Regions from separate parts of the Enterobacter sp. QK-SA4 genome, predicted to be linked through region 4. Evidence: predicted binding sites of a transcription regulator. Region 4 holds the regulator's gene; each other region holds the start of a gene.
The links. Region 4 encodes LexA, which represses DNA repair genes until DNA is damaged. Its sites were predicted from a motif close to TNCTGTATGTACATACAGNA; they were not measured.
Positions count from the first base shown of each region.

Region 1: a site for LexA is predicted at 2,496-2,515, ahead of rmuC (DNA recombination protein RmuC). Genes of this name have one in related genera too.
Region 2: a site for LexA is predicted at 3,465-3,484, ahead of sbmC (DNA gyrase inhibitor SbmC). Genes of this name have one in related genera too.
Region 3: a site for LexA is predicted at 2,840-2,859, ahead of sulA (SOS-induced cell division inhibitor SulA). Genes of this name have one in related genera too.

Region 1 is NZ_JBXFXH010000007.1:177,905-185,832, reverse strand. Features, by position in the region: gene ubiJ (ubiquinone biosynthesis protein UbiJ) at 1-159, opposite strand, end outside; gene ubiE (bifunctional demethylmenaquinone methyltransferase/2-methoxy-6-polyprenyl-1,4-benzoquinol methylase UbiE) at 173-928, opposite strand; gene rmuC (DNA recombination protein RmuC) at 995-2,452, opposite strand; gene udp (uridine phosphorylase) at 2,592-3,353, opposite strand; gene AC1VYI_RS02370 (dienelactone hydrolase family protein) at 3,609-4,415, shown strand; gene metE (5-methyltetrahydropteroyltriglutamate--homocysteine S-methyltransferase) at 4,500-6,761, opposite strand; gene metR (HTH-type transcriptional regulator MetR) at 6,999-7,928, shown strand, end outside; gene AC1VYI_RS02355 (carboxylate/amino acid/amine transporter) at 7,840-7,928, opposite strand, start outside.
Region 2 is NZ_JBXFXH010000007.1:1,697,901-1,705,828, reverse strand. Features, by position in the region: gene emmdR (multidrug efflux MATE transporter EmmdR) at 1-657, opposite strand, end outside; tRNA gene AC1VYI_RS09660 (tRNA-Asn) at 819-894, shown strand; gene AC1VYI_RS09655 (gamma-glutamylcyclotransferase family protein) at 948-1,283, shown strand; gene AC1VYI_RS09650 (DUF496 family protein) at 1,331-1,666, opposite strand; gene AC1VYI_RS09645 (FUSC family protein) at 1,825-2,883, opposite strand; gene sbmC (DNA gyrase inhibitor SbmC) at 2,976-3,449, opposite strand; gene dacD (serine-type D-Ala-D-Ala carboxypeptidase DacD) at 3,569-4,735, opposite strand; gene sbcB (exodeoxyribonuclease I) at 4,934-6,370, shown strand; gene plaP (putrescine/proton symporter PlaP) at 6,489-7,847, opposite strand; gene yoeI (membrane protein YoeI) at 7,837-7,899, opposite strand.
Region 3 is NZ_JBXFXH010000007.1:3,092,999-3,100,926, reverse strand. Features, by position in the region: gene AC1VYI_RS16620 (AAA family ATPase) at 1-197, opposite strand, end outside; gene matP (macrodomain Ter protein MatP) at 384-836, shown strand; gene ompA (porin OmpA) at 900-1,955, opposite strand; gene sulA (SOS-induced cell division inhibitor SulA) at 2,310-2,819, opposite strand; gene AC1VYI_RS16600 (TfoX/Sxy family DNA transformation protein) at 3,037-3,663, shown strand; gene yccS (YccS family putative transporter) at 3,620-5,782, opposite strand; gene AC1VYI_RS16590 (YccF domain-containing protein) at 5,802-6,248, opposite strand; gene helD (DNA helicase IV) at 6,372-7,928, shown strand, end outside.
Region 4 is NZ_JBXFXH010000007.1:4,408,933-4,416,860, reverse strand. Features, by position in the region: gene gntU (gluconate transporter) at 1-324, shown strand, start outside; gene plsB (glycerol-3-phosphate 1-O-acyltransferase PlsB) at 442-2,862, opposite strand; gene AC1VYI_RS22885 (diacylglycerol kinase) at 3,017-3,385, shown strand; gene lexA (transcriptional repressor LexA) at 3,494-4,102, shown strand; gene dinF (MATE family efflux transporter DinF) at 4,166-5,503, shown strand; gene AC1VYI_RS22870 (CsbD family protein) at 5,624-5,833, shown strand; gene zur (zinc uptake transcriptional repressor Zur) at 5,903-6,415, opposite strand; gene AC1VYI_RS22860 (cupin domain-containing protein) at 6,530-7,018, shown strand; gene AC1VYI_RS22855 (conjugal transfer protein TraF) at 7,191-7,928, shown strand, end outside.

The DNA of each region.
Region 1 (7,928 bases), 4.2 Mb from region 4:
GCTGAATACCAGCACAAGCGGCGTCGATAACTCTTTTAAAACAATGCGTAATACCTTCCCGTTTAGCCGCTGACGTGCAGCTTTCAGCGCCGGAGCGCGATACAGAAAAGCGTTCAGTACATTCTCGACGCCTGCGGAGACTAAGGGTTTAAAGGGCACGGGACACCTCCACTCAGAATTTGTAACCGCGATGCAGCGCGACGACACCCGCCGTCAGGTTGAAATATTCAACGTTCTCAAATTCCGCGTCCTGCATCATGGCTTTTAATGTGTCCTGATCCGGGTGCATACGGATAGACTCCGCCAGATAGCGGTAGCTTTCAGCGTCGTTAGCCACCAGCTCACCAATACGCGGCAGCACGTGGAAGGAATAGGCGTCGTAGGCTTTGCTCAGCGGCTCAATGATCGGTTTTGAGAACTCGAGCACCAGCAGACGTCCACCCGGCTTCAGCACGCGGTACATGGAGCGCAGCGCTTTTTCTTTATCGGTCACGTTACGCAGACCGAAAGAGATCGTGATGCAATCAAAGGTATTGTCCGGGAATGGCAGCGCTTCGGCGTTTGCCTGCACATACTCCACATTCCCCACCACGCCGATGTTACGCAGCTTTTCGCGTCCCATTTTCAGCATGGAGTCATTAATATCGGCGAGAACAACGCGACCGGTTTCGCCCACCAGACGGGAGAATTTCGCGGTTAAATCGCCCGTACCACCGGCTAAATCCAGCACCGTTTGTCCACGACGTACGCCGCTGCAGTCAATGGTGAAGCGCTTCCACAAGCGATGAATGCCGAACGACATCAGGTCATTCATCACATCGTACTTCGCCGCCACGGAATGAAATACGTGGGCCACCATGTCAGCTTTCTGCGCTTTGGCAACAGTCTGAAAGCCAAAGTGCGTTGTGTCTTGTGAATCGTCAGCCATCTCAGAGCCTGCTTATCAGTAAAATGTTCGTGAAGTGTAACAGATTGGGCGCGTTTGCCCTACGTTTCAACCACCGCGAAAGAAACGCGCTGGAGTCTCGTCTGGTGATAAATCCGCCGCTAACGTATTGTCTTCACTGTTTGTATTTTGTTCGTCCGCACCTTCTCGCAGGCGAAACTCGTCGTCCTGGGCGGTGGCCTGTTCGACCAATTCCGGATTAATCTCGCGTTTAACCTCAACCCCCAGGCTACGGAATGATTCGGCCTGTGCCAGCAGATTGCCACGTCCGGAGGCGAGTTTTTTCATCGCCTGGCGGTAGTTATCCTGCGCACGATCCAGGCTCTGCCCGACTGAAGACATGTCGTCCACGAAGAGGCGCATTTTGTCGTAAAGCTTGCTGGCACGATCGGCAATCTGCTGAGCGTTGCGGCTCTGGTGCTCATAGCGCCATAGGTTCGCAATGGTGCGTAACGCCACCAGCAGCGTGGTGGGGCTGACCAGCATAATGTTATTTTTGAGCGCTTCGGTGATAAGCTCGGGCTGTCTGTCGAGTGCCAGCAGGAACGCGGGTTCTACCGGGATGAACATCAGGACATAGTCCAGCGAGCGCAGACCCGGCAGCTGCTGGTAGTCTTTTCTGCCAAGCAGGCGAATATGATTACGCACGGAGGCAATGTGCTCCTGCAGCGCAGACTCGCGCGTGTAATCATCGTCCGCATTAAAGTAGCGTTCATACGCCACCAGCGTCATTTTGGCGTCAATCACCACATCTTTACCCTGCGGCAGCCGCACGATCACATCCGGCTGCATTCGCGAGCGGGCGTCGTTTTCGATACTCACCTGCGTTTCGTATTCATATCCTTCCCGCAGTCCAGAGGCCTCCAGCACGCGGGTCAGCACCACTTCTCCCCAGTTGCCCTGGGTTTTGTTATCCCCTTTCAGCGCGCGGGTCAGGTTGACCGCTTCCTGCGCCATTTGCGCATTCAGCTGCTGGAGATTGCGAATCTCATGCGCCAGCGTGTGCCGCTCGCGGGCCTCCTGACCAAAGCTGTCCTGCACCTGACGGCGAAAACCGTCCAGCTGTTCGCGCAGCGGCGTCAGCAGGCTGTTGAGGCTCTGGCGGTTCTGTTCGTCAACGCGGCGGTTGCTGTGCTCAAAAATTCGGTTGGCGAGGTTCTCAAACTGTTCGCTGAGGCGCTGCTCGCTGTTGATCATCTGCCGGATTTTGTCTTCCGCATGCAGCTGGGTGGATTCAAGGCGGGTAGTGACTTCGCGGAGATCGGCCTCCAGCGAGGTGTTGATATCTCGCAGGTTGCGCAGCTCGTTGTTAAGCAGCTCGCACTCCTCTCGCCAGTGGTTACTCAGCGCAAGCTGCTGCTTTGCCGCACTTAATTCAGCGACTATCTCTTCGCGCTCTGCCAGCTGGTCGGCCTTCTGCTGTGCATGCTGATAGCTGGAAATGAGCCAGCCTATCGCCACGCCCGCCACCGCAATTACCGCGTAAATCAGGATCGAGATATCCACAATGCCCCCTGCATCAACGTATTACCCGCACAAAATAGAATTGTGCTGTATAAACGTCCAGTTTGAAAGGGTTTTCCTGCGAGGCGCTACGCAAAAAATAAAGGCCGAACGCGTCGGCCTTTGATTTCAGAAGAGAGGATTAGATCAGGCGACGCGCGGCTTCCACCACGATTTTCACCGCATGACTTTCGGTCTGCTTCATGGTTTCGGCGTTCGGGATCTCCTGCTGGGTGCGGTTGACGATAACGCCCGCCACCATACCGGCACGCAGACCCTGGCTTGCGCACATGGTCAGCAGCGTTGCGGATTCCATTTCGTAGTTCATCACGCCCATGGACTGCCACTCTTCCATTGAGCCTTTGAAACGGCTTACCACGCGGCCTGAGAAGGTGTCGTAACGTTCCTGACCCGGGTAGAAGGTGTCGGAAGAGGCGGTTACGCCCACGTGAGTGGTTGCGCCTACGGATTTTGCGGCTTCAACCAGCGCGGTGGTGCATTCGAAATCAGCCACTGCCGGGAATTCCATCGGTGCAAAGTGCAGGCTTGCGCCGTCCAGACGAACGGACGCGGTCGTGACCAGCACGTCACCCACGTTGATGTGCGGCTGGATAGCGCCGGTGGTGCCGATACGCAGGAAAGTACGGATGCCCAGCTGTGCCAGCTCTTCAACAGCAATAGACGTAGACGGACCACCGATACCGGTAGAGCACACGATCACCGCTTTGCCATCCAGCTCTGCGCGCCAGGTGGTGAACTCACGATGGGCAGCCAGCTTGACCGGCTTATCCATCAGCGCGGCGATCTTTTCCACACGCTCAGGATCGCCAGGGACGATAGCGAGCGTAGCCCCTTGTAAATCGTTTTTGGTGAGGCCGAGATGAAAAACATCAGACTTAGACATAGGTGACTCCTCTGTGGGTCGGTTAGTCAGAAGAAGTAAAACGGTACTTTACAGAAGCAGTAAGCATATTTTCGTGACATACCTCACCATGGATGAAAATGATTACATTGAATTTCCATAAAAAAGTGATTTACATCACATTAACAAGTTATATCGCCAGGTGCTGCACAAAAGATAGACCGTTTAAGGCACTGTGAGTTGTTAACCTGGTGTCTATATTTACCTTTGCGCTAACTCATTGGTACGGAGAATGCCATGACTGAAAAAACCGGTTTTGCACCTGCTGCGGCCCCACATGCTTCAACCATCGTGTCGACGCCAGAAGCGGCAATTACCGCGGGTGAGACCTCCATTCCCACGCAGGGAGAGAACATGCCTGCTTACCACGCACGGCCAAAATCGGCGGACGGCCCGCTGCCCATCGTGATCGTGGTACAGGAAATTTTCGGTGTTCACGAACACATTCGCGATCTCTGCCGCCGGCTGGCGCTGGAAGGGTATCTGGCCGTTGCGCCAGAGCTCTACTTCCGTCAGGGCGATCCGAACGACTACAGCGATATTCCAACATTGCTCAGCAACCTGGTCAGCAAAGTCCCGGACGCGCAGGTGCTGGCCGATCTCGACCACGTCGCCAGCTGGGCGGCGCGCAACGGCGGCGATCCGCATCGTCTTCTGGTCACCGGTTTCTGCTGGGGTGGACGCATTAGCTGGCTGTATGCCGCGCATAACCCGCAGCTCAAAGCCGCTGTCGCCTGGTACGGCAAACTGGTGGGTGAAAAAACGCTGAATTCACCGAAACATCCCGTCGATATCGCCACCGAGTTAAATGCCCCCGTGTTAGGGCTTTACGGCGGTCAGGACACCGGCATTTCGCTGGATTCGGTAGAGACCATGCGCCATGCGCTCCGCGCGGCCAATGCGAAGGCGGAGATCGTGGTGTATCCGGATGCCGGGCACGCGTTTAATGCCGATTATCGTCCGAGCTATCACGCAGAATCAGCCAAAGATGGCTGGCAGAGAATGCTGGCGTGGTTTAGCCAGTACGGCGGTAAGAAAGCGTAATAAAAAAGCCCGGTGGCGGCTATGCCTTACCGGGCCAATAGGTAGGCCGGGTAAGCGTTGTCGCCACCCGGCAATCCAGCACCGCTACGCCTGACGCAGGTTCTGCGCCGCCTTCACCATGTTCGCCAGCGCCGCGCGCGTCTCCGGCCAGCCGCGGGTTTTCAGTCCGCAGTCCGGGTTCACCCACAGGCGTTCTGACGGAATGCGCTGGGCCGCTTTTTTCAGCAGGGCTTCAATCCACTCCACGCTCGGCACGTTCGGGGAGTGAATGTCGTACACGCCCGGCCCGATTTCATTCGGGTAGTCGAACTCTTCAAACGACTCCAGCAGCTCCATGTCTGAACGCGAGGTCTCGATGGTGATCACGTCGGCGTCCAGCGCGGCAATCGAATCCATGATGTCGTTAAATTCGCAGTAACACATGTGGGTGTGGATCTGGGTGTCATCCTTCGCCACCGCAGCGTTGATGCGGAACGCCTCCACGCCCCACTGCAGGTAGGCATCCCAGTCGCTGCGGCGCAGCGGCAGGCCTTCGCGCAGCGCCGGCTCGTCAATCTGGATAATGCCAATGCCTGCCGCTTCCAGATCCGCCACTTCATCACGCAGCGCCAGGGCAATCTGTTTGGCGATGGTTTCACGGGTCACGTCTTCACGCGGGAACGACCAGCAGAGAATGGTCACCGGACCGGTCAGCATCCCTTTTACCGGCTTGTCGGTCAGGGACTGGGCATACTTCGCCCACTCCACGGTGATCGCTTCCGGGCGGCTGACGTCACCGATAACCACCGGCGGCTTGACGCAGCGGGAGCCGTAGCTCTGCACCCAGCCGTTCTGGGTAAAGACGAAGCCGTCCAGGTGCTCGCCGAAGTATTCTACCATGTCGTTACGCTCGGCCTCGCCGTGCACCAGCACGTCCAGCCCCAGGCGCTCCTGCTCGATAATCGCCTGCTTGATGTGTTCCGCGATGCCGGTGCGGTAGTGATTCGCATCCAGATTGCCCTTTTTAAAGTCCAGGCGCAGGCCGCGGATCTCCGTCGTTTGCGGGAAAGAGCCGATCGTCGTTGTTGGCCACGCGGGCAGACTGAAGCGGGCACGCTGCGCTTCAGCGCGCACCTCGTACGGACTCTGACGCTGGCTGTCCCGGGCGGTGATGGCCGCCAGGCGTTTTTCCACCGCCGGGTTGTGCACGCGCGCCGAGTGACGGCGCGCCTGGATCGGGGCGCTCCATTCGGTAATTGCCGCCGTGTCGCCGCTGTTCAGCGCGTCGCGCAGCAGGGTCAGCTCTTCACATTTTTGCAGCGCGAAGGCAAACCAGCTTTTTACTTCAGGGTCGAGACGGGTTTCCACGCTCAGATCGATCGGACTGTGCAGCAGGGAACAAGATGAGGCCACCCACAGCTCACGTTTGTCGACGATGTCTTTGATTTGTGCGTATTTCTCGGTGAGATCGGCGCGCCAGACGTTACGGCCATTGATCAGCCCGGCAGAGAGCAGCCAGTCCGCTGGCAGGCGCTTGTGCAGTTCCGCGACATCGTCTTTACCGTGTACGAGATCAACGTGCAGGCCTTGAACCGGCAGCGCGGTAATGGTCTTCAGGTTCGGCGTCACGCCTTCAAAATAGGTCGTCAGCAGGAGTTTTACCTGACCGGTGAGCGCGTCATACGCCGGTTTGAAGGCATCGAGCCAATCCTGCGGCAGCTCAAGCACCAGCGCCGGTTCGTCGATTTGCACCCACTGAATGCCGCGTTTGCCCAGCTCACTCAGCACCTGTTTGTAGACCGGCAGAATATCCTTCAGCAGGCTGAGTCGGTCAAACGGCTCGCCCTTTACTTTGCCCAGCCACAGGTACGTTACCGGCCCGAGCAGCACCGGCTTCACCTGGTGGCCCAGCGCCAGCGCTTCATCCACTTCGTCCAGAAGCTCCGTCCAGGCCAGCCTGAACTGCTGGCCTTTGACGAATTCCGGCACCATATAGTGATAGTTGGTGTTGAACCACTTGGTCATTTCCGCCGCTGCCGCTGGCTCCCCCGTTGGCGCGCGGCCACGGCCGATGCGGAACAGAGTATCGATATCTACCGATCCATCGTTGTTCTGATGACGAGCCGGCACGTTGCCAAGCAGCAGGCTGGTCGTCAGAACATGGTCGTACCAGGCGAAATCGCCCACCGGCAGCAGGTCAATGCCCGCCTGTTTTTGCTGATCCCAGTGGCGGGCGCGCAGCTCGCGTCCTACCGTCAGCAGCTCTTCACGGGTGGCATTACCCGCCCAGTAGCTTTCTTGCGCTTTTTTCAGCTCGCGACGCAGGCCGACGCGAGGGAAACCGAGAGTGTGATTGCGGATTGTCATGTTTTTCTTCCTCTAATTAATTGTAAATCCTTTGGATTTTGAATTTAGGGAAGGCGGCAAGTTTGCTCATCCCCGGGAGCTTATATGAGTAAGTGACCGGGGTGAGTAAACGCAGCCAACGCACCATAAATTTAAAAGACGAAGGATTTTAGCCGTCCAGATGTTTACACATCCATAATTGGCAGTTACTGTATATTCCTCAAGCGCAAAATGTTCATGGCGAAGTGAAGGACTTTCATGATCGAGATTAAACACCTGAAAACGCTACAAGCGTTGCGGAACTGCGGTTCGCTCGCGGCTGCTGCGGCCACGCTGCACCAGACCCAGTCTGCCCTTTCTCACCAGTTCAGCGATCTGGAACAACGCCTCGGCTTCCGTCTTTTTGTGCGTAAGAGCCAGCCGCTACGCTTTACGCCGCAGGGTGAAATTCTCCTTCAGCTGGCGAATCAGGTCCTGCCGCAAATCGCCAGCGCGCTGCAGGCGTGTAACGAACCGCAGCAGACCAAACTGCGTATCGCCATTGAGTGCCACAGCTGTATTCAGTGGCTAACCCCCGCGCTTGAGAACTTCCGTCAGAAGTGGCCGCAGGTGGAGATGGACTTCAAATCCGGCGTGACCTTTGACCCGCAGCCGTCGCTGCAGCAGGGCGAGCTGGATCTGGTCATGACCTCTGACATCCTGCCGCGCAGCGGCCTGCACTATTCGCCGATGTTTGATTATGAAGTGCGCCTGGTGCTGGCGCCGGACCACCCGCTGGCCGCCAAAACGCGCATCACGCCGGAAGACCTGGCGACAGAAACGCTGCTGATTTACCCGGTCCAGCGCAGTCGTCTGGATATCTGGCGCCACTTCCTGCAGCCGGCAGGCATCAGTCCGCAGCTGAAAAGCGTGGATAACACCCTGCTGCTGATTCAGATGGTGGCGGCCAGAATGGGTATCGCGGCGCTGCCGCACTGGGTGGTGGAGAGTTTTGAACGCCAGGGTCTGGTGCAGACCAAAACCCTGGGTGAAGGACTGTGGAGCCGACTGTACGCCGCCGTGCGCGATGGCGAGCAGCGTCAGCCGATTACGGAGGCGTTTATTCGCTCAGCGCGGAACCACGCGTGCGACCATCTTCCGTTTGTGCGGAGCGCGGAGCGACCCATCGGCGATGGACCCACAGCGAAG
Region 2 (7,928 bases), 2.7 Mb from region 4:
CTCCCACGAGAACACGCCATAGATCAGCACGCTGCTGATAATGATATTCAGGATATTCATCCCGCCGTTGATCAGCAGCGGAATTTTGGTGTTGCCCGCCCCGCGCAGCGCGCCGCTGCCAATCAGCGCAATGGCCGCCGCCGGATAGCTTAAGACGGTCATTTCCAGATAGGTCAGCGCCAGGTCTTTAACCTCGTTCGTGGCCTCCCCGGCGACAAAATCGATAATCTCTTTACCGAAATAGTGGATCACCGCCGCCAGAACGATCGAAAAAATGGTCATGATCATCAGCGACTGGCGGGCCGCCTCGCGTGCACGTTTGGGATCAAGCTTGCCGAGGCTAAAGGCCACCACCACCGTCGTCCCGAGGTCTATGGCGGCAAAGAACGAGATCACCACCATGTTAAAGCTGTCCGCTAGCCCAACCCCAGCCATCGCCTCTTTTCCCAGCCAGCTCACCAGGAAGGTGCTCAAAACCCCCATCAGCAGAACGCAGGTATTTTCCAGGAAGATAGGCACGGCAAGAGGGGTGATTTCACGCCAGAACAGGACACGATAGCTTTTACGTTTTGCATACCATGGCGTGCGAGTTATCGCCTGGCGTAAGGAGGCAGTGACGTTCAAAATGGACCTTAGCGAGAAAAGTTGAAACTCCATTTCAAATGATGGGGGACAAATGCTAATCCTGCAAAGTATTTTCCAGAAAAAGATGTGTGGATTTACAACAAACTGACGACAGAATCAGCAATCAGTCGATTTTCCCTAAGATCAGGTTTGACAAAACTTTTTTCGCCGCTAAGATAAGCCTCCACAACGATTCCTCTGTAGTTCAGTCGGTAGAACGGCGGACTGTTAATCCGTATGTCACTGGTTCGAGTCCAGTCAGAGGAGCCAAATTTAAAAAGCCTGCTTTTAAAGCAGGCTTTTTGCTTTGCGGATGAGGGAAAATGAACGCTCTGTTTGTCTACGGCACGCTGCGCCCGGGCCACTCTAATGCGCATATTCTTGAAAACATCGGCGGCGAATGGCTGGCCGGTTCCGTATCCGGCACGTTTTACGAACGCGGCTGGGGCGCCGCGGCGGACTTCCCGGGAATTGTGCTCCACCCTGACGCCCCCCGCGTCGAAGGCTATCTGTTTATCTCGGATAACCTTGCCGCAAACTGGCAAATGCTGGACGAATTTGAAGACGGCTACGATCGGGTTGAGGTCACGGTGACCACTCTTGAAGGCAAGCAGGTTCAGGCCTGGATTTATCAGCTACAGCCGCGTTCTGAATCATAAAAAAAGGCTCTCTGTCACCAGAGAGCCTTTTTCACTATTCGCTGCGATTACTCGCTTTTTGCTTCGCCGTTTTTGATTTCGCCCATCACTTTCAGCTTTTTAGAGATGTCACGACGCTCTTTGGACAGCTCAGCATTTTTGATGATGTAGTCATCAACGCGGTCTTCATAGTCGCTCTTCATGCTGGCGATGATGCCCTGAATAGCTTCAACGCTCATACCTGGCTTGATGTAGTCGCTCAGGTTGTCGAGCAGCAGAACACGTTTCTGGTTGTCACGGATCTTCTTCTCAACGTCCTGGATTTCACGCTGCAGCTTGTTTTTGCGGCGGAACAGGCGGACGAATTCCAGAACATCCTGGAACGAAGGCTTGGTAGTTTCCATTTTTACACCCCTGATAATGTGAGATTCGGATTCGTTAAGGCAACCGTTGTAACAATAACCTTACTGACAGCGGCTGCGAATGACAATGAGTATATCGTTTAAAGCTATCATAACCCCAATTGCTGCTGAATCGAAGCAGCAGGCGTCACATAAGCCTTTTATTTGCGCAGCGCCCGGCAAATAAGGTGCGATAACAGCTCAAGCTGCCGCGCCAGCTCCATGCTCAGCCAGACGTAGCCATGAATAGGCGTTTCCGCCACGTTATCGCTCTGGCGTTCATTGATTAACTGCTTCAGCTCCGCGACTATCTCATTCAGCCGCTCGCTGTTGGCCAGTATCGGCTGCGGGTTCCCTTCATAGAGCGCATGGGCAATGGTCAAGAGCGTTTGCTGCGTCATCTGCTGGGTCTCTTTCAGGGTTTGCGCGTTCAGCATTAACAGATGGCTGGGACGCGAGGCCCAGTGCGCGTTGATCTGCAGTTCAAGCATGCAGACCAGATTGCGGCTTACCGTCTGGATGGCTTCGAAAATCGATTTCTGAATATGGGTTTCTTTGCTGGCAGGCGTGATCAGGCCGCGCATTTTGACCACATCGTTGAGGATCGTTTGCAGATGCTTTTCCAGCCGGGGACGTTCGACCAGATTCGGGGAAAAACCGGCCTGATAGACGCGGTTAAAGGCGGTGACGTAGTTCGCCATCTGAATACGCCAGTGCAGAAAAGCCCGCTGCGGCCAGATACCGGTGAAGAGCATGGCCAGCAGTGACCCCAGGATGACATCCCCGCTTCGCCACAGCGCCGTGGTCATATCCCCGGCGGGCGCACCGACAACCACCGCGAGAGTAATCCCAATCAGCAAGGCCTGATACGGTCTTTTGCCCAACGCCAGCCAGCCGCACAGGAACATGGCGGCACCGCACCATGCCAGCATCACCGGAAACGAGATAAGCTCCAGCTTAAGGGCAATAAGCCCAAGGGCCGAGCCTAAAACCGTCCCGCCAATTCGCTCGAAGGCGCGCGGAACAACGTTCCCCCAAAACGAGATGGGCCCCATTACCACTACCAGGGTGATCAGCGGCCACGTCCCTTCCGGAACATCCAGCAAACGGACCAGCACAAACGTCAATACGAAAGCCAGCGCGATGCGACACCCGTGCACCACGCGGTAATGTTTGTACAACCGAATTTCAAAAGGGGTTAATGATTTGTCGGGACGCACACCCGCTCTCCAGCTACACGGCAAATCACAATTGTACTGTGTTTTCAGCCGGGCGGATCGCTCCCGGCTGAAAAACCCTTCATTTAGCAGGCTTAAGCCGTTTTATGCTCTACCGCGATATACATTTCGATATCCCAGTAGCCGTCTGCATTGCCGTCATTAAGATAGCGCTCGAAGCAGGGTTTGAGCGCCATCTGGTACTTATTGTCCTGCAGCAGGGAATTGAAGAACTGATACCACGGCGTGGCGAAGTCGTAGTTTTCCACGCGCGCCGTCGCCACGGCATAATCCCCGGCCGCGATTTCCGTCATCATGACGCCTTCGCTGTTTTCCGGGATGACGAAATCATCCGGTACCGTCACGGCCGTATCACAGCGTAGTTTTTCTGCCGGGACTTCATCCGGGTTATCGTAATAGACTGCCACCCACTCCAGCGGCTCAATGTGACGCCCGTCGACCCACATGACCAGCTGTTCAAAGCCCTGTTTTACCGTGTGTTCCCACGGGCCGACCAAATGAAAACCGGCAATCTTACGTTTCTGTTGCTGCGTAATGCTGTAGTCCATACTGCCTCCGCTCATCACTGTATATTTATACACTATAAAACGGGATTATGATTATCAGCAAACGAGGAGTGTTTATTATGTGAGCAGACTCGCAACCCTGCCAGTCTGCTCAGCAGCAGTTAAAGCGTGTGATGCAGATAATCGCTCAGACGAGAGAACAGGCCGCCTTTATCAACGGCTTCCAGCGTGACCAGCGGCCAGTGGGCTACCACCTTGTCGCGGTCATAGAGCTGAATCTCCCCGACCCGCTGATGCGCAGCAATCGGCGCTTCCAGTTCTTTTTTATCCAGCACGTACTTGGCTTTGATATTGGGAACCTCTGCTTTCGGCAAGGCCAGCCAGAAGTCCTGATCGGTGCCCAGTTTCACCTGCTCCTTATCGCCGTACCAGATACGCTCTGTCCCCACTTTTTTACCGCTATGCAGGATCTGCACCGTATCGAAGTTCTGCTGCCCCCAGTGCAGCAGTTTCCGGGCCTGGTCCTCACGCCCTTTCGGGCTATCCGCCCCCATCACCACCGCGATTAACCGGCGCTGGCCGTCTACGGCAGACGCAATCAGGTTAAAACCGGCCCCTGAGGTATGCCCCGTTTTCAACCCGTCCACGTTCATGGTCTTATCCCAGAGCAGGCCGTTACGGTTTTGCTGGGTGATTCCATTCCAGGTCAGGCTCTTTTCGCTGTACATATGGTAAAACTCAGGCTCGCCGTGAATGATGGCCCGGGAAAGTACGGCCAGGTCATAGGCCGAGCTGTGCTGGCCCGGCGCGTCCAGCCCGTGGACGGTTTCAAAGTGCGTATCGCGCAGGTTCAGCTTCTGCACGTAGTCGTTCATCATCTTCACAAACTGCGGCTGCCCGCCCGCCACGTGATCGGCCAGCGCCACGCAGGCGTCGTTGCCGGAATCGACGATCAGACCGCGGCTTAAATCACGCACCGAGACGCGATCGCCCTCTTTCAGAAACATCAGCGACGAGCCGTCAAAAACCGGGTTGCCTTTTGCCCAGGCATCACGTCCTACGGTGACGATGTCATCCGGGGTAATGCGGTGGCTATCAATGGCCCGATCCACTACATAGCCCGTCATCAGCTTTGTCAGGCTCGCCGGATTACGTTGTTGATGTTCGTTGCCCGCCGTTAAAATCTGACCAGTCGTGTAATCCATCAGCACCCAGGAGCCAGCCTGAATGGCCGGAGGCTGCGGCGAAAAATCCAGTGGTTCGGCCGCAAAAGCAGATGAGACACTCGAAGCGAGTAAAGAAACAGCAATAAACAGACGGCGTTTCAACGGTATATCCTCAGGTCATTAAAAATCGATGACCTTTTTACGGGAGTTCTGATGTCGTTACCTGGCTTAATTGCAAAAAAATGTGACAAAACGCAGATTTTTCTCTGAAGCTGGCGCGCAAATTTGCGTCACGGCGGTGCTTTTTATTCGGTCTGAACCGCACGATCGTTTACCATAGTGACGTCATTTTTTAACAGGATGGTATTACTGGTGTCTGACTCTGCCGCTCGCCCGACTTTTTTGTTCCACGATTACGAAACCTTTGGCACGCACCCGGCGCTGGACCGACCGGCGCAGTTTGCCGCCATCCGTACCGACGACGAATTCAACATCATTGGCGAGCCCGAGGTCTTTTACTGCAAGCCTGCGGATGACTATCTGCCGCAGCCCGGCGCGGTCATGGTCACCGGGATCACCCCTCAGGAAGCGCGGGAAAAAGGCGTTAACGAGGCAGAATTCGCCCGACGCATCCACGACTTGTTTACCGTCCCCAACACCTGCGTGGTCGGTTACAACAACATCCGCTTCGATGACGAAGTGACGCGCAACATCTTCTATCGTAACTTCTACGATCCCTATGCCTGGAGCTGGCAGAACCGCAATTCGCGCTGGGATTTGCTCGACATCATGCGCGCCTGCTACGCCCTGCGTCCTGAGGGCATTCACTGGCCGGAAAATGAGGAAGGGCTGACCAGCTTCCGGCTGGAACACCTGACGCGCGCCAACGGCATTGAGCACAGCAATGCCCACGACGCGATGGCGGACGTCTATGCCACCATTGCCATGGCGAAGCTGGTGAAAAGCGCGCAGCCACGACTGTTCGAGTATCTGCTCAGCCATCGCAGCAAGCAGAAGCTTATGACCCTTATCGACGTACCGCAGATGAAACCCCTGGTGCATATTTCCGGCATGTTTGGCGCATGGCGCGGCAATACCAGCTGGGTCGCGCCGCTGGCGTGGCATCCGGACAACCGTAATGCGGTCATCATGGTGGATTTGGCGGGCGATATTTCACCGCTGCTGGAGCTCGACAGCGATACCCTGCGTGAACGGCTGTACACGCCGAAGAATGAACTCGGCGATCTGCCTGCGGTGCCGGTCAAACTGGTGCATATCAATAAATGTCCGGTACTGGCGCAGGCGAATACGCTGCGCCCGGAAGATGCGGACAGACTGGGCATTAACCGTCAGCACTGCCTCGATAACCTGAAAGTGCTGCGCGAAAACCCGCAGGTGCGCGAGAAAGTGGTTGCTATCTTTGCCGAGGCGGAGCCGTTCGTGCCGTCTGAAAACGTGGATGCCCAGCTCTACAACGGCTTCTTCAGCGACGCCGACCGCGCGGCGATGAATATCGTTCTGCAAACCGAGCCGCGTAACTTACCGGCGCTGGATATTACTTTCGCCGATAAACGCATCGAAAAGCTGATGTTTAACTACCGCGCGCGTAACTTCCCCGGCACGCTGGACGAGGCAGAGCAGGATCGCTGGCTGCAGCATCGTCGCAATGTCTTTACCCAGGAGTTTCTTAACAGCTATGCCCAGGAGCTGGAAAAGCTTTATGGCCAGTATGAAGGAAATGCTGAGAAACAGGCGCTGTTGAAATCCCTGTTCCAGTACGCTCAAGAGATTGTCTGAGCGAGAGGTATAAAAAAAGCCGGAGGCGATGTCTCCGGCTTTTTTTTGCCCGCTGGCACAGGCCTACGGGTGTGTCGTTTTGTAGGCCGGGCAAGCGCTAGCGCCACCCGGCGAGTCATTACGCGACGTCTTCGTACTGTGGAACCGGGTTACGGAAGCTCTTCGTGACGCAGGCCAGGTAAATCAGGCCGATACCCGCCCAAATCAGGCCAAGCACCATAGAGCTCTCTTCCAGGTTAACCCACAGCGCGCCCACGGTCAGGGCACCGCACATCGGCAGGAACAGATACTGGAAGTGATCTTTCAGCGTCTTGTTACGCTTTTCACGGATCCAGAACTGAGAGATAACCGACAGGTTAACAAAGGTGAACGCCACCAGCGCACCGAAGTTAATCAGCGCCGTTGCCATCACCAGGTCAAAGTTAATCGCCAGCAGCGCAATGGCACCGACCAGGATGATGTTCATCGCCGGGGTACGCCAGGTTGGATGAACGTAGCCGAAGAAGCTTTTCGGGAATACGCCATCGCGGCCCATCACGTACATCAGACGCGCAACGCCTGCATGCGCGGCCATACCGGACGCCAGTACGGTAATGGTGGAGAAGATCAGCGCGCCAACCTGGAACGCTTTACCCGCCACATAGAGCATGATTTCCGGCTGAGATGCATCCGGATCCTTGAAGCGGGAGATATCCGGGAAGTACAGCTGCAGGAAATAGGTCGAGAAAATAAAGATCAGACCACCAATCAGCGCTGTCAGGAAGATTGCACGAGGGATCACGCGCTCTGCATCTTTCGTTTCTTCAGACAGGTTGCTGATGCCGTCAAAACCGGTAAAGGAGAAGCACAGAATGGTTGCCCCGGTAATCATCGGGATCACATGCGCATCACCAGACCAGAACGGTTTGCTGCTCGCCAGCGTACCAGCGCCTTCGCCGTGGAACACGCCATAGATCACCATGCCAAGAATAACGGCAATCAGGACAACCTGAAGCACAACGATAACGGAATTAAAGTTGGCAACGGACTTAATGCTGCGCAGGTTAAAGGCAGTCATAAAGGCCACCAGCGCAACGACGAACATCCAGGACGGAATCGACGGCACCAGCGCTTCAAAATAAATTTTTGCCAGCAGAATGTTGATCATCGGCGCGAACAGATAGTCGAGCAGCGAAGACCAGCCCACCATAAAGCCAACTGTCGGGCTGATGGATTTCTGGGCATAGGTGTAGGCGGAACCGGCAGACGGATAGCGACGCACCAGTTTACCGTAGCTCAGCGCGGTAAAGAGGATCGCAATCAGCGCGAAGCCATAAGCCGTCGGCACATGACCATCTGTGAGGCCTGATACGATACCGAATGTATCGAACAGCGTCATCGGTTGCATATAGGCAAGGCCCATCATAACAACCGGAATCAACGTAAGCGTTTTACGTAATTCCACGCGAGAGGTGTTTGGAGTTGCGTTATGCGACATAGTTATTCTCCTTTACGGTGATAACCGCCACGTAAGCGAAAAATTGCCCCATTTCTTTCTTCCTCAGCGACAACAACTGTC
Region 3 (7,928 bases), 1.3 Mb from region 4:
TCTTCCGGGGCTTTGAGCAGCATGAAGGGCGCGGTTGCCCATGGGCTTAATGCCTGCTCCAGCGCGTAATGCAAACGAGGCTGCGTATCGCTAAGGATGAATTTGTGTTCTTTTGCGAGTTCGGGCTGTGCAAACAGTTCCTGGTAACTTTCGGTATCCGGAACAAGGTCACGCCATGCAAGTTTCGTAATGGTCAAAGTTGATGTTTTTTAGTCAGATGTAAAAGCGTGGAGTATACCGTAAGCGGGGGGCTGTACCCAAGCAGGATCGGGGATTTCGACAGGGCGATTGGCTGCATTCACTCACAGGATATGATTTCTTTTCAGCAGATTGCTAAAAAACTGATATTCTGAACAGAGTTACGTGGTAACACTGAGATCGCAATGAAATATCAACAACTGGAAAATCTCGAAAGCGGCTGGAAATGGAAGTACCTGGTCAAAAAGCACCGTGAAGGGGAGCTGATCACCTGCTACATCGAAGCCAGCGCTGCGCAAGAAGCCGTGGATATTTTGCTGACCCTCGAAAATGAACCGGTACAGGTTAACGGCTGGATTGAGAAACACATCAATCCTGCGTTATTAAACCGGATGAAGCAAACTATTCGCGCGCGACGCAAACGGCATTTTAATGCTGAGCATCAGCACACTCGCAAAAAATCAATCGATCTGGAGTTCGTTGTCTGGCAACGCCTGGCTGGGCTGGCACAACGACGGGGCAAAACGCTTTCGGAAACCATCGTGCAGCTGATTGAGGATGCCGAACATAAAGAGAAGTACGCCAACCAGATGTCGACGTTGAAGAACGACCTTCAGGCTCTGTTGGGTAAAAAATAGATTTTTCTTTTCTTCAGACAATAAAAAACCCCGCATGGCGGGGTTTTTTTATAAGACGATAACTTATGCCGCTGGCTGAGTTACAACGTCTTTGATGCCTTTAACTTCGATCTCTACGCGACGATCTGGAGCCAGGCAGTCGATCAGTGCAGCGCGAGCTTTCACGTTGTCACAGGTGTTGCCAGTAACTGGGTTAGATTCGCCCATACCACGTGGGGAGATCTTGTTAGCTGGGATACCTTTAGAGATCAGGTAATCAACAACAGACTGAGCACGTTTCTCAGACAGTTTCTGGTTGTAAGCGTCAGAACCGATACGGTCGGTGAAGCCCAGAACCACTACGGAACCGTCTTTAGGATCCAGGTTGCTCAGCTGGGTGTACAGCTGATCCAGTGCCTGCTGGCCTTCTGGTTTCAGAGTCGCTTTGTTGAAGTTGAACAGAACGTCAGACTTCAGAGTGAAGTGCTTGGTCTGTACTTCTGGAGCTGGAGCCGGCGCTGGAGCAACAACTGGTGCTGCTTCTTCCTGCTGGCCGAAACGGTAGGAAACACCTACGCTCAGCATGCCGTTGTCTGGACGAACACCAACGGTGTTGCCGTCGCCGATGTTGTTAACCCACTGGTATTCCAGACGGGTAGCGATGTCACGGGTCATAGCCCACTCAACGCCACCAGCGAATACTGGGGAAACACCGGTGTCATGGTTGTCACCAGAGATGTTGTTGCTGGAATCTGCGCGCCATACCATGCCGCCCAGACGGGTGTACACGTCCAGATCGTCAGTGATTGGGTAGCCCAGTTTAGCGGTCAGTTGAACGCCCTGTGCTTTGAAAGCGCCGTTGATGGTGTCGCCTTTGTATGGCATACGACCTAACCAGTCGTAACCCATTTCAAAACCAACATACGGGTTAACCTGATAGCCACCGAACGCACCTGCACCAAGCTGGCTCTCGTGAGTTGGGCCATTATTGTTCAGGCTGCTGTTGTACCAGCCGGTGTCGTGGAACTGAGACCAGCCCAGTTTACCACCTGCATACCAGGTATTATCTTTCGGAGCGGCCTGCGCTACGGTAGCGAAGCCAGCCAGTGCCACTGCAATCGCGATAGCTGTCTTTTTCATTTTTTGCGCCTCGTTATCATCCAAAATTCGCCATGAAAGTCTCAAGAGAGAATCACGGTTAAATCCTTCACCGGGGGGCGTGGTCAAATATAAATCTACCGATATCTTCGGCTTAGGCCGAGCACCCCTGGCGATGTAAAGTCTACAACGTAGCTGAAAACTTACAAGTGTGAAGTCCGTCAGGCATATGAAAAAAAAAGTTCCGTATACCGATTATTTAACATTTTTCGAACGAATTTTGTGCAATAAAATTAAGGAGAACCGCACCAGACAAGCCTTGCCGCAATTTTGTGACCGGGAACTTTAATGCCATCTTGAGGTCAAAAAAAATTCCAGGAAAAATCTTAATTTCACTCAATGATACAAATTTGAGTGAATTTTTAGCCCAGAAAGTTGTCCTCTGCGGTAAGAATCCGATCGAACCGGACGCATAATGAACCCGATCGCATTCCCTTCTTCGGCTGCTTCAGTCAGACGGTAATGCTCCTCTTCCGTCAGTTCTTCCGGTAACCATCCAATCACCACGCTGTAATTTCCGGTGCGTAAGGCGCGGATCATCGATTCTACGGTATCGCACGGCGGGAGCTGATTAATTTGCATGACCTTGGTAAGCGGAAGGCCTGCGGACTGAACCCACTCACGGCTCAGCTTTTGCTGAGGCGTGAGCCAAAGCTGCCAGCGCGATTGCTGACCAAGCTGTTGTAATAACGGCAACAACAGAAGTTGCGTCAACAGGGGCTGGTCTTCACGATAAACCACTTCACTGATAAGCCCCGTGGAAACACGCTCGACGGAATTCTGCGCGACATTGCCTGCGGTAGAAGAGAGAGAGGTTGAGCGATTTGCATAGCCTGAAGTGTGCATATTCATTCCAGCCCTGTAGTTACTGTATGGATATACAGTAACCCCTGTATGCATAAAGATCAACCTCATTTTCGGAAAGCGACTCGCAAAATTCATTCAATCTTGATGTCCCTCGAAAAATCATCTTGCTCATCGGCGATAAGTTGCCTATTTTCCTGCTAACGGATCCGCTAGTAAGAAATTTCGTTGTTACTTTATGATTTTGAAGGGAAATATCATGAAAAAGATATCTTATGAACGGATTTATAAATCCCAGGAATACCTCTCCCCGTTGGGCGAGATTCATCATCGCGCGCTGTTTGGAGGCTATACCCTGGCGGTGGATGATGCGGTTTTTGCCATGGTGTCAGACGGAGAGCTTTATCTTCGCGCCTGTGAGGAGAGTGCGAAATACTGTGTAAAAAATGCCTCCTCTTTTTTAACGTTGATGAAGCGAGGCCGCCCGGTGCTGCTCAACTATTATCGTGTGGATGATGGATTATGGCAGGACAGGGAGCGGTTGCTTCAGCTCTCCTCGTTTGCGCTCAGTGCGGCAAGAAAAGAACGCTATCAGCGCCATCAACGAAACCGACTTAAGGATCTGCCAAACCTGACCTTTCAACTTGAAGTATTGCTCTTTGAAGCTGGCATTACCAATGAGGAAACGCTGCGGGCGCTGGGTGCAAGAGCGAGCTGGCTAAAGATGCGGGCAAAAAACAAAGCGCTCAGTATTAAAGTTCTCTTCGCGCTGGAAGGGGCTATCGAGGGGCTGCATGAGGCGGCACTCCCGGCAGGCATTCGCCGGGAGCTAACGGAGTGGTTTAATGCGCTGCCTGAGCCACAGGAGAATCACTCCTCCAGGTAGCGATTTGCTGTTGCAGCCGGCAAATTTCAGGCAGCAGAGCGATAAGCAGGCCTATCTGCTGAAGTACCAGCGGCGCTTTGCTGTCGTTTCCAGGGTCAAGATGCGCAATGCGTTGAGCCAGTTCATCCAGCGCCTGTTGAACGCGCGGCTCATCGGCCGGTCGGTGATGAAGTGCGTCATCGACATAACAGACGGCATCATCGAGCAGGTTGAGAATGCCCGGGTTGGTGAGTTTCTCACGGTGGGCACCGAGCGTCGAAATATAGCTGGTGAACGTATGGTTCAGGCAGAGCAGGCGGAACGCAGTCTCACGGATCTCCGCCGTGGCCCGAGGCTCCGTTGACATGTTAGAGACAACGGAGGCCAGTTCTGCGTCACTGTTATGCGCGTCGCGACGGGCTATCCGATAAGCCAGGCGGTTATCACGCCCCTGGTGGTACTGCTCCAGGATTGCGTCAAGGTATCGACAGTTGGCGTTCATCGCCCTGTCCACTACGCGCGGCAAATTGCGGAAACGCCAGTCCGGCCAGATAAAGCTGACCGCGGCCCAGGCAATCGCACAGCCAATCAGGGTATCGAGCACGCGGGGCAGGGCAACTTCAAACCCTTCACCCAGCAGGTTAAAGCAGAGCAGCACCAGCAGCGTAATGAACATGGTGGCGTGAGCGTACTGCACGTTGCGAAACGCGAAGAACAGCACGCCGGTGATCACAATCAGGATCAGTTGACCTTCAACGGAGGGCACGAAATAGAGCACCGGAAGGCCAATCGCGACGCCGACCAGCGTGCCGATAATACGCAGCGCAAGACGGTGTCGGGTGGCGTTATAGTTCGGCTGGCAGACGAACAGGCTGGTCAGCAGGATCCAGTAGCCGTGGTGCAGCCCGGTTATCTGGATAAAGGCATACCCCACGCACAGCACAAGCGACATTCTTACCGCGTGGCGAAAGAGTGCCGACTCAGGCGTAAAGTTGCGGCTCAGCCGCAGCCACATATCGCTAACGCTGTGCACGCTGTCATCAGCAAGCTGATTTTCCACCTCACTGCCCGGCAGCGCCATCGCCTGTTCGGACTCAATGGTTGCCAGCTGAGCATCAATCGCCCGCAGGTTGTTAAGCAGAAAGCCCAGCGCTTTGATGTGCTCCTGTGACGTTCCGCTGGCCTGAACGCGGTCGAGCGCCGCATCAAGATGGCTGAATACGCGTTCAAAGCGGGGGTCATGCTGATAGGGCGTGCGCAGCAGAATAGATCGCGAGAGCTGCTGACACGCCTGGGACTGCATGGACAGCAGGCGCTGGAAGCGGAACATGACGTCGCTGTAGCGGAACTTCTCGCGCAGGGCAGCATACTGAACGTGCGAGGAGCTGGCGCGTTCATGAATATCCTGGGCGGCAAAATAGTAGTGTAAGGTCCTTCGGGTTCCGCGCTGGCCGCGATCGCCGCGCAGACGGGTAAGCAGAGAGGCTTTTGTCTGGTTAAGGGTGGCGACCAGCTGGCCGTTTGCCAGCGCCAGATCGTAGAGCGGAGCCTGGCTTTCTTCCTCGATATCCGGGTCGAACAGCCGGGATTTCAGTTCCAGATAGTGGGCTAACTGCTCAAAGCTGCGGGCAAGGTTATCCTGCAGCGGGCGAACCGGGAAGATCAGATGACCGGTTAGCGTCAGCAGATTATACCAGATGGCGCCCAGCATCAGGAGAACCGGCTGCTGGTACCACTGGTCATACAGGGAAACGCCCAGCATGGTGTAGATGGCGATCAGCAATGCACCAAACGCGATGGTGGCATAGCGTTGCCCGAGGCCGCCCAGCAAAATAAACCCGCTGGTTGAGAGCGTAAGGCCCAGGGCAAACAGCCAGGGCCACGGGAAAAGCAGCTCAACGGACGCTGAAGCAATGAAAAAGCAGACGAGCGTAATGACCAGGTTACGTAAACGCCCGGCCAGACGATCGTCCAGGTCCGCCAGCGCCCCGGCCACCACCCCCAGCGTGAGCGGAATGGTGAGTTTGACATCATTCAGCCACCAGGGCAGGGCAGCCGTGCCGCAAAGCGCGATAAATATCCTGACGTTGTATAGCCAGGTGCTGTTCCAGGTATAACGGCGAAGCAGTGGGCTTAGCATAAACGCGGCCGGTCCTTATTTACTGAAAACGACGACGCGCGTTTGCTTCACGCGCCGCCTGGGCCACTTCTACCGGAACAACCCTGCGACCGACGGGCCAAAGGGCGATGGCGGCGATCTTAAAGTTCGCGATCCCCACCGGAATGCCAATAATCGTGATGCACTGTGCAATACCGGCAAAAATATGCATGATGCAGAGCCACCAGCCGAAGAAAATCAGCCACAGAATGTTCAGCAGGGTTCCGCCCGTATTCATCAGGGCGTTTTTGCTCTCCGGATTCAGCTCGTCAACGTGGATGGCTTCATTCCCGTAGGGGATTAAGGAGAGTTTTGTGATTTCCCAGCAGGAACGGGTCAGGGGAAGCGTGAAAATCAGGACGATGCTCACCAGTGTGGCAAAAAGCCAGGAAAGGGTGGTGGCAAAACCGCCCAGCACAAAATTCAACACATTCAGAACGGTACGCATAAACCCTCACTTCCTTTCGATAAAATTAACGCCCAATGATTGTAACGTTTTTTTAGGCTGGAGCACCTTAAAACTGGCAGTTAAACTGTCAGGTAAATTATCTCTTCGTGGATTTGGCGGAACATGGAACTGAAAGCAACCTCGTTAGGCAAACGCCTGGCGCAACACCCTTACGACAGGGTGGTTCTCCTTAATGCCGGGGTGAAAGTCTCCGGGGAACGCCACGAATACCTTATTCCGTTTAACCAGCTTCTGGCTATCCACTGTAAACGCGGGCTGGTGTGGGGCGAGCTGGAATTCGTTCTGCCTGACGATAAAGTCGTGCGTCTTCACGGCACCGAGTGGGCGGAAACCCAGCGTTTCCATCATCACCTGAACGCGCTGTGGCAGCAGTGGAGCCAGGATATGAGCGTAATTGCCGCCCAGGTGCTGCAGCAGGTGCTGGACGATATCGCGCAGAGCAACGCGCAACACGCGTGGCTGACCCGTCAGCAGACCGCTGGGCTGCAGCAGAAGATCCGACAGGCACTCTCGGCGCTGCCGCTCTCCGTGACGCGTCTCGACGAGTTTGACAACTGTCGCGACGCCTGGCGCCAGTGTCAGGCCTGGCTGAACGATAAGGATAAAAGCCGTCTCGCTCATAATCAGGCGTGGACGGACGCCATGCTCACCCAATACGCCGACTTTTTCAGGACGGTGGAATCTTCACCGCTCAATCCGGCCCAGGCGCGCGCGGTGGTCAACGGCGAGCAGTCGCTGCTGGTGCTGGCGGGGGCCGGTAGCGGTAAAACGTCGGTGCTGGTGGCTCGTGCCGGCTGGCTGCTGACGACCGGAGAAGCGGTAGCCGATCAAATACTGCTTCTGGCCTTTGGCCGCAAGGCTGCCCAGGAGATGGACGAACGTATCCAGGAGCGCCTGCACACCCGGGATATCACGGCCAGAACCTTCCATGCCCTTGCGCTGCATATTATTCAGCAGGGCAGTAAAAAAGTGCCTTCCATCAGTAAGCTGGAAAACGACGCGCAGGCGCGACAGGCGCTGTTCATCAAAACGTGGCGCCAGCAGTGCAGTGAGAAAAAAGCGCAGGCGAAAGGGTGGCGTCAGTGGCTGGAGGAGGAGCTCGGCTGGGAGGTGCCAGAGGGCAGCTTCTGGCAGGATGACAAACTGGCGCGTCGTCTGGGTTCGCGACTTGACCGCTGGGTCAGCCTGATGCGAATGCACGGTGGAACGCAGGCAGAGATGATTGAAAGCGCGCCGGAGGCGATCCGCGATCTGTTTTCGAAACGGGTCAAGCTGATGGCTCCGCTGCTGAAAGCCTGGAAAACCGCGCTGAAAGAGGAAAATGCTGTCGATTTCTCCGGTTTAATCCATCAGGCCATCATCATTCTTGAAAAGGGACGTTTTGTCAGCCCGTGGAAACATATTCTGGTGGATGAGTTCCAGGACATCTCTCCGCAGCGTGCTGCACTGCTCTCGGCGCTTCGGGCGCAAAATAAACATACGTCGCTGTTTGCGGTGGGTGACGACTGGCAGGCCATCTATCGCTTCAGCGGGGCGCAGCTCTCCCTGACGACCGCGTTCCACCACTATTTTGGCGAAGGGGATCGTAGCGATCTGGACACCACCTACCGCTTCAATTCACGCATTGGTGAGATCGCCAACCGCTTTATCCAGCAAAAC
Region 4 (7,928 bases):
ATTGCGGTAACCTGCTTCGTGCTGGCGGCGGCGGTGCGTATCATTCAGGGTTCCGCAACCGTGGCGTGCTTAACCGCCGTGGGTCTGGTGATGCCGGTGATTGAACAGCTGAACTACTCGGGTGCGCAGATGGCGGCGCTGTCTATCTGTATTGCGGGCGGTTCGATTGTAGTCTCTCACGTTAACGACGCGGGCTTCTGGCTGTTCGGGAAATTTACCGGCGCTACCGAAGCGCAAACCCTGAAAACCTGGACGCTGATGGAAACCATCCTCGGCACGACGGGTGCGATTGTCGGGATGATTGCTTTCACATTGCTGAGCTGAATGCGGTGATTTAACAAGGCTCAAAAATAAGGCCCGGTAGCGTTAACGCTTACCGGGCCTTTATATTATGCAGAACGCCAGGCCGGGTCAGGTGAAACCCCACCCGGCTTTTTTACATCACTCGCCCTGCGTCGCGCTCTCAATCGTCAAACGCACATCCGAGGTGATCAGTTCTGCCAGCATCTGATACACCTTCAGCGTCTCTTCCGGCTCGGCATCGCCCGTATCGCTGATGTAGCCTTCGTCGCGCAGCGTCAGAACCAGGGTGCTGAAGACTGCTTTATCGAAGAATTCAGGGGCGTTAATGCCGTGCAGCACGGACAGGCGCTGGGCCAGCGTCCGGCTCTCTTTCTCCAGCGTACCGCGGTTGATAGACGGGTTCGCACTCAGCAGCCAGAACGTAATGGCGTAGCGCTGCAGCGTTTCGCGCGCGCCGGCCGCCAGCAGTTGCAGGGTACGGGAACGCGACGGATTGATGTGGAGTTCGTCGTTTGAAACGGCGATCAGCCCCTGACGACGCAGCTCTTCCGTCAGTTTGTCCAGTTCGCCCGCCAGCTCATCCTTACTCCAGCGCAGGAACAGTTCCGCTTTCAGCATCGGATAGAGCGTCTCAACGTGACGCAATAGCTCCTGACGCGAAATACTGCGGTGCTGGGTGATGATAGCCGCCATGAGCGACGGCAGCATCAGCATATGGGTGATGTTGTTGCGGTAGTAGGTCATCAGCACTGCCTGTTCGCGCGGCAGAATGATGATGTCGCCGATCGTGTCCTTTTCGACTTCAAACTTGTTCATCTGCAAAGCGTGATCGATAAGCTCACTGGCGGTAGCAGAAGGCACGGTTGAATCAACGGAATACGGCACGTTGCGCATCATGTCCAGATAGCAATCCAGCTGCTCCGTGAGCTGCTCGCGGGTCAGCGAGCGCTGACGCGAAGCCAGAAGCGCCGTACAGCACAGGTTCATGGCGTTAGCCGCACCGGCGTTGTTAATGCGCACCATCAGCTCGGACGCGATGCCGTTGACCGTTGGCGTCAGCCAGGCTGGACGAATCGCTTCGATTGGATCGATGGATTCACGCCACTCGGGAACGTGATGGTTCAGGTACGTCATCAGCGGCATCGGCTCGCCGAAGTTCACGTAGCCCTGACCGAGATTACGTAGCTTGCTCAAGCCGCGCAGCATCTGCGGCAGGCTCTCTTTCTCTTTGGTCGCACCGCGCAGCTCTTTCGCGTACGTGCCCACTTCCATTACGTGCTCATAGCCAATGTAGATTGGCACCAGCGTGATTGGACGGGTTCCTCCGCGCAGCATCGCCTGAATGGTCATCGACAGCGTGCCGGTCTTCGGATCGAGCAGACGTCCGGTACGGGAACGACCGCCCTCCACGAAGTACTCAACGGAATAGCCGCGGCTGAACAGCTCGCCCAGATATTCGCGGAACACGGTGGAGTAGAGCTTGTTGCCCTTGAAGGTACGACGGATAAAGAACGCGCCCAGGCGGCGGAAAATCGGACCTGCTGGCCAGAAATTCAGGTTGATACCGGCAGCAATATGCGGCGGTACCAGTCCCTGGTGATAGAGCACGTAGGAAAGAAGCAGGTAGTCCATGTGGCTGCGGTGGCAGGGAACATAGACAATCTCATGGCCATCATGCGCCAGCTGGCGTACGCGCTCGGCGTTATGAACGTTGATGCCCTGATACAGGCGGTTCCAGGTAAAGCCGAGAATACGATCGGACAGGCGAATCATCTCGTAAGAGAAGTTCGCTGCAATCTCTTCCATCAGCGCAATGGCGTTCTGCTGGGCTTTCTCATGCGATATTTTCTTGCTGCGCGCTTCGTCTTCAACGGCGCGAGCAATCGCTTTGGAGGCCAGCAGCTTGTTGAACAGATCCTGACGCGCCGGGAGACGCGGCCCTACGGCAGCCAGGCGCTGTCGGGCGAAGTGCATACGCGCCACGCGCGCCAGTTTTTGCGCGATGATCTTGTCGGTACCGTGCTCGTCCGCCATTCGACGCAGCGAAACGGAAGGGGAGAAACGCACAAAGCTGTCGCGTCCCAGCCAGGAGACCGCGAAGAACTTCTGGATGCCATTAAGCATGCGCAGCGGCGGGTTCTCTTCACCTTTTTCACGGCCCGGACGACGACCAAACATCACCGATACCGGCACCATCTGCACATCCAGATCGGGGTTGCTGCGGTGCAGGTCAAGATAGTCGTGGAACAGCTTGATGGACTCTTCTTTTGGCGTGTAATAGGTAAACACGCGCGGTCCACCGTGAATGAACACGTAGCGCGGCAGCAGCGTACCGTCAACTTCAAGCGGTTCAAGCGGGTCAGGTAAGTCATGCGCCAGACACTGGGCGCGAAGCGTCAGTAAGTCTGCCTTCGAGTTATAAGGCAAAACGTACATAATAGGACGCGACGTATCGAGCCCCAATTCCAGCGCGGGTTCTGCTGGGATAGACTTGCTTTTTACCAGGATGCTTAATGGTAAATTAAGTAATTTGTAGTAAATTCGTGGCCAGCCGGACATAAACGATGTAAAGCCTCTGGTTAATAATGCAATTGCGGCGCAAGGATAACAGAAAGCGCGCAAAATTTCTGTTGTTACCCGTCATACTTCAGGCTGTAGCGAAACGCGCTACAGTTCCTGTTACTGACGCTTTTTTTCATAAAAGGTTCTTTTAATGGCCAATAATACCACTGGGTTAACGCGTATCATCAAAGCCGCCGGCTATTCATGGAAAGGTTTCCGTGCCGCGTGGATCAACGAAGCTGCCTTTCGCCAGGAGGGCGTCGCCGCTATCATCGCGGTGATCGTCGCCTGTTTCCTTGATATTGATGCTATTACCCGCGTACTTCTAATCGGTTCCGTGCTTCTGGTGATGATAGTGGAAATTCTTAATAGCGCTATTGAGGCCGTTGTTGATCGCATAGGTTCAGATTTCCATGAGCTTTCTGGCCGCGCAAAAGACATGGGCTCTGCTGCCGTGCTGCTGGCGATTATCACTGCTGTTATCACCTGGGTCACGCTGCTTTGGTCACATTTCCGATGAGCCTCGAGGAATAATTAAGTCCCTGGTTTTTTGTGCAGTTTTTGGTTCCAAAATCGCCTTTGACTGTATATACTCACAGCATAACTGTATATACACCCAGGGGGCGGAATGAAAGCGTTAACGACCAGGCAGCAAGAGGTGTTTGATCTCATCCGGGATCATATCGGCCAGACGGGTATGCCACCCACGCGTGCGGAAATCGCGCAGCGTCTGGGCTTCCGTTCTCCGAATGCTGCTGAAGAACACCTGAAAGCGCTGGCGCGTAAAGGCGTGATTGAGATTGTTTCAGGCGCGTCACGCGGTATCCGCCTGCTGGTGGAAGAAGAGACGGGCATTCCGCTGATAGGCCGTGTTGCTGCCGGTGAGCCTTTACTGGCACAGCAGCATATTGAAGGCCACTACCAGGTCGATCCTGGCATGTTCAAACCAAGCGCTGATTTCCTGCTGCGCGTCAGCGGTATGTCGATGAAAGACATCGGTATTCTTGACGGCGATCTGCTTGCGGTGCACAAAACGCAGGATGTGCGTAACGGCCAGGTGGTTGTCGCGCGCATAGATGATGAAGTCACCGTCAAGCGTCTGAAAAAACAGGGGAACACCGTTCAGCTACTGCCTGAAAACAACGAGTTCTCCCCGATTGTGGTCGATCTCCGCGAACACAACTTCTCTATCGAAGGACTGGCGGTTGGGGTCATTCGCAACGGCGAATGGCTGTAACCTCTTCCTGACAGGCTATGGCGCCGCTGTAGCCTGCTCCATTCTCGACTCCCGGTATTTTTCATGTCACTGCTGACGGCATCCGATAAGGCATTGTGGCGTCTTGCTCTGCCGATGATTTTCTCCAATATTACCGTTCCCTTGCTGGGTCTGGTCGATACTGCCGTTATTGGCCACCTTGATTCGCCTGTTTATCTTGGCGGCGTGGCGATTGGCGCGACGGCAACCAGCTTCCTGTTTATGCTGCTGCTCTTTTTGCGCATGAGCACCACCGGGCTCACGGCCCAGGCTTATGGTGCAAAAGATCCGCTGCGTCTGGCGCGCGCGCTGGTCCAGCCGCTGATCCTTGCGCTCGGTGCAGGGGCGTTAATCGTTTTATTTCGTGCGCCTCTTATCGACCTTGCGCTCCATGTTGTCGGCGGCAGCGAGGCGGTACTTGCTCAGGCGCGACGTTTCCTTGAAATCCGCTGGCTCAGCGCGCCCGCCTCGCTGGCAAACCTGGTTCTGCTGGGGTGGCTCCTGGGCGTTCAGTACGCCCGTGCACCAGTGATTTTGCTGGTGGTAGGCAACCTTCTCAACATTGTGCTGGATGTCTGGCTGGTAATGGGCCTGCATATGAACGTGCGGGGCGCGGCGCTGGCGACGGCAATTGCCGAATACGGAACCTTTATTATTGGTCTGTGGATGGTCTGGCGCGTGCTGGCGATGCGCGGCATCTCCCTGGCGCAGCTCAAAACTGCATGGCGCGGCAATATCCGTAGGCTGCTGGCGCTTAATCGTGACATCATGCTGCGCTCGCTGCTGCTTCAGCTCTGCTTCGGCGCGCTGACGGTTTTCGGGGCGCGACTGGGGCCAGAAATCGTTGCGGTCAACGCGGTATTGATGACGCTACTGACCTTTACCGCCTACGCGCTGGACGGTTTTGCCTATGCGGTAGAAGCGTATTCCGGGCAGGCTTACGGCGCGCGCGAAAGCGGGCAGCTGCGGGACGTCTGGCGGGCAGCCTGCCGCCAGTCGGGACTGGTGGCGCTGGCGTTCGGCCTGGTTTATGCCTGCCTTGGTGAGCAAATCGTCGCGTTGCTTACGTCTATCCCTGCGCTGCGCGAGCTGGCGAGTCACTATCTCATCTGGCAAGTCATCTTACCGGTGGTCGGCGTCTGGTGTTATCTGCTGGACGGCATGTTTATTGGTGCGACGCGCGGAGCGGAAATGCGCAACAGCATGGCGGTCGCGGCGGCAGGGTTTGGCCTGACGCTGCTGACGCTTCCCTGGCTGGGTAATCACGGTTTGTGGCTGGCCCTGGCCGTTTTCCTCTCGCTGAGAGGGATATCGCTGGCTTTTATCTGGCATCGCCACTGGCAAAACGATACCTGGTTCCCTACACGTCACGATATATCGTGACGGTTAAAGATTCCGAATATGAAATCAACTGCCGAATCCTTAACTACAATAATTATCACGTCCAGCAGAAAAGAACGTAACGGACGTTACGACCCGACGCTTAACTAAGAGGACACGATGATGAATAAAGACGAAATCGGCGGCAACTGGAAGCAGTTCAAAGGTAAAGCGAAAGAACAGTGGGGTAAGCTGACTGATGACGATATGACCGTCATTGAAGGTAAACGCGATCAGCTTGTCGGTAAAATTCAGGAACGTTACGGCTACGCGAAAGACCAGGCGGAAAAAGAAGTGGGCGACTGGGAAAAACGCAACGACTACCGCTGGTAACCGGGCTTTACCCGCAAGTACAAGGAAGTACACCCTGAGGGCGGCCATGAGCCGCCTTTTCTTTTGCCGTTAACGCGGTTTTTTCTTCACAAGAATAGAGTGGTCGTGCTGACACGCGTCCTGATGACGACAGGCTTCCACTTCCACGCAGGCAGAGCACAGTCCGTGCGCTTCAATCACGTTATGACGCAGGGCAAAACCCATTTTCGCTGCCAGCGTATGCATAATATCTTCCACGCCTTCCGCAGCCTCTTCTTTCACCACGCCGCATCGGTCACAGATAAACATCGCCGATGTGTGGGTAGGCTGATCGAACAGATGGCACAACACATAGCTGTTTGTGGACTCAACTTTATGCACGAATCCTTGTTCCAGCAGGAAATCCAGCGCGCGATACACCGTCGGTGGCTTCGCCTGCGGCTCGCTTTCGCGGAGCAGGTCGAGGAGATCGTAGGCGCTGATAGCACCCTGCTGCAGGCTCATCAGACGTAAGACTTCAAGGCGCTGCGGAGTCAGGCGCACATTGCGTTGCGCACATAGCTTTTCGGCCTGCGCTAACAGCTCTTTTGTGGACTTATCCATTTAGCACCCCGGATGTTATAGGACGGAAACCCCCACTTTATCATGTTCTGGTAAAAACGCCGAGATCCGCCAGTCTGTGCTATACCTGACCCATTACAAACCGGGAAATAAACAATGAAAAAACCTGACTGTATTCGGCACTGGCGCGACGTTGAAGGCGCGGATGATTCGACCTACCCAGATAGCGATGAGCGTTTTTCTATCGGCGCCCCGTTGGCTCGCAAGCTTGGGCTCGGGCGCATTGGTATCCATCATGAGCGTTTACCGCCCGGGCGCAGGACGTCCTATCCGCATGCGGAAAGCGATGAAGAAGAGTTCGTTTATGTGCTCGAAGGTCATCCAGAAGCGTGGATTAATGGCTATTTATGGAAACTTGAACCGGGCGACAGCGTGGGGTTTCCTGCCGGAACGGGTATTTGCCATACCTTTATCAACAACACGGACGAAGAGGTGCGGTTACTGGTCGTTGGCGAGGCCAACAAGAAACACAATCGCATCTACTATCCGCTTAACCCCGTTTATGCCGCTACCCGTGAGGATCGCTGGGTAGACCACCCGCCCCAGTTTTTTGGACCGCATGATGGAAAACCTGGGAAAAAATAATTTCCTCTTCTATAAATATTGAGGGCCGTCACAAAATACAACAGGCCGTAAGGAAGTTTTACTTAGGGATAGAAATAGCGGGTCTTTTACTACTTATTCACAGCAATAGTTCGTTCCTGTTTGGGTGATAACAGACAGGGGTTATTTCATAACAGACTATAACGGGCATACTGTGAAAAAAAATTTTAAATTTTCGGTGGTTAGTATCGCTGTTTCCTTGTTTATGGCAAATCAGGCGGGAGCAGCCAATACCTGGACAGAATCACGGAGTGACGCAATGGGTGGCACTGGCGTTGCCTCCGGGAGCTATGGTAGCGGGGCGTTAATCAACCCCGCGTTGCTGGCAAAGGCAAAACCGGACGATGATGTGACGGTCATTTTGCCGGCCGTTGGCGTTCAGGTGACGGATGAGGACAATCTTCAGGATGAGATTGATACCATCAACGACAAAATTAATCACTATAAGGATGTGGTTGATAACCTTACGCCAATTCAGGTCATCACCAATCCGTTAGGTTCCATTAATCAATTCCAGGGCGCGGCCAAAGATCTGGCCGATGAGCTGGACTATCTCAAGGGCAAAACCGCACGCGCGACGGCAGGCGCAGGGCTTGCCGTGAGTATTCCTAACGATGTGCTTTCCGTGGCCTTTATGGCGAAAGGGTACGCCCATGGCCGGGTGAGTTCGTCTATCGATCAGCAAGATATTGATTATCTGCGCGGTATTCAACGAAGCAATGTGGTGGCTGCCGGTGTTGCCCTGGACGCTGCGCTGAACGGTACGGATCAGATCACTAAAAATCTCAACTCAACGGCGTCTGGCCGGGCAGCGATTGTGTCCGACTATGGTGTTGCCGTTGCCCGTCAGTTTGACCTCGGCGGCGTCCCGGTTTCCGTAGGGGTTACGCCA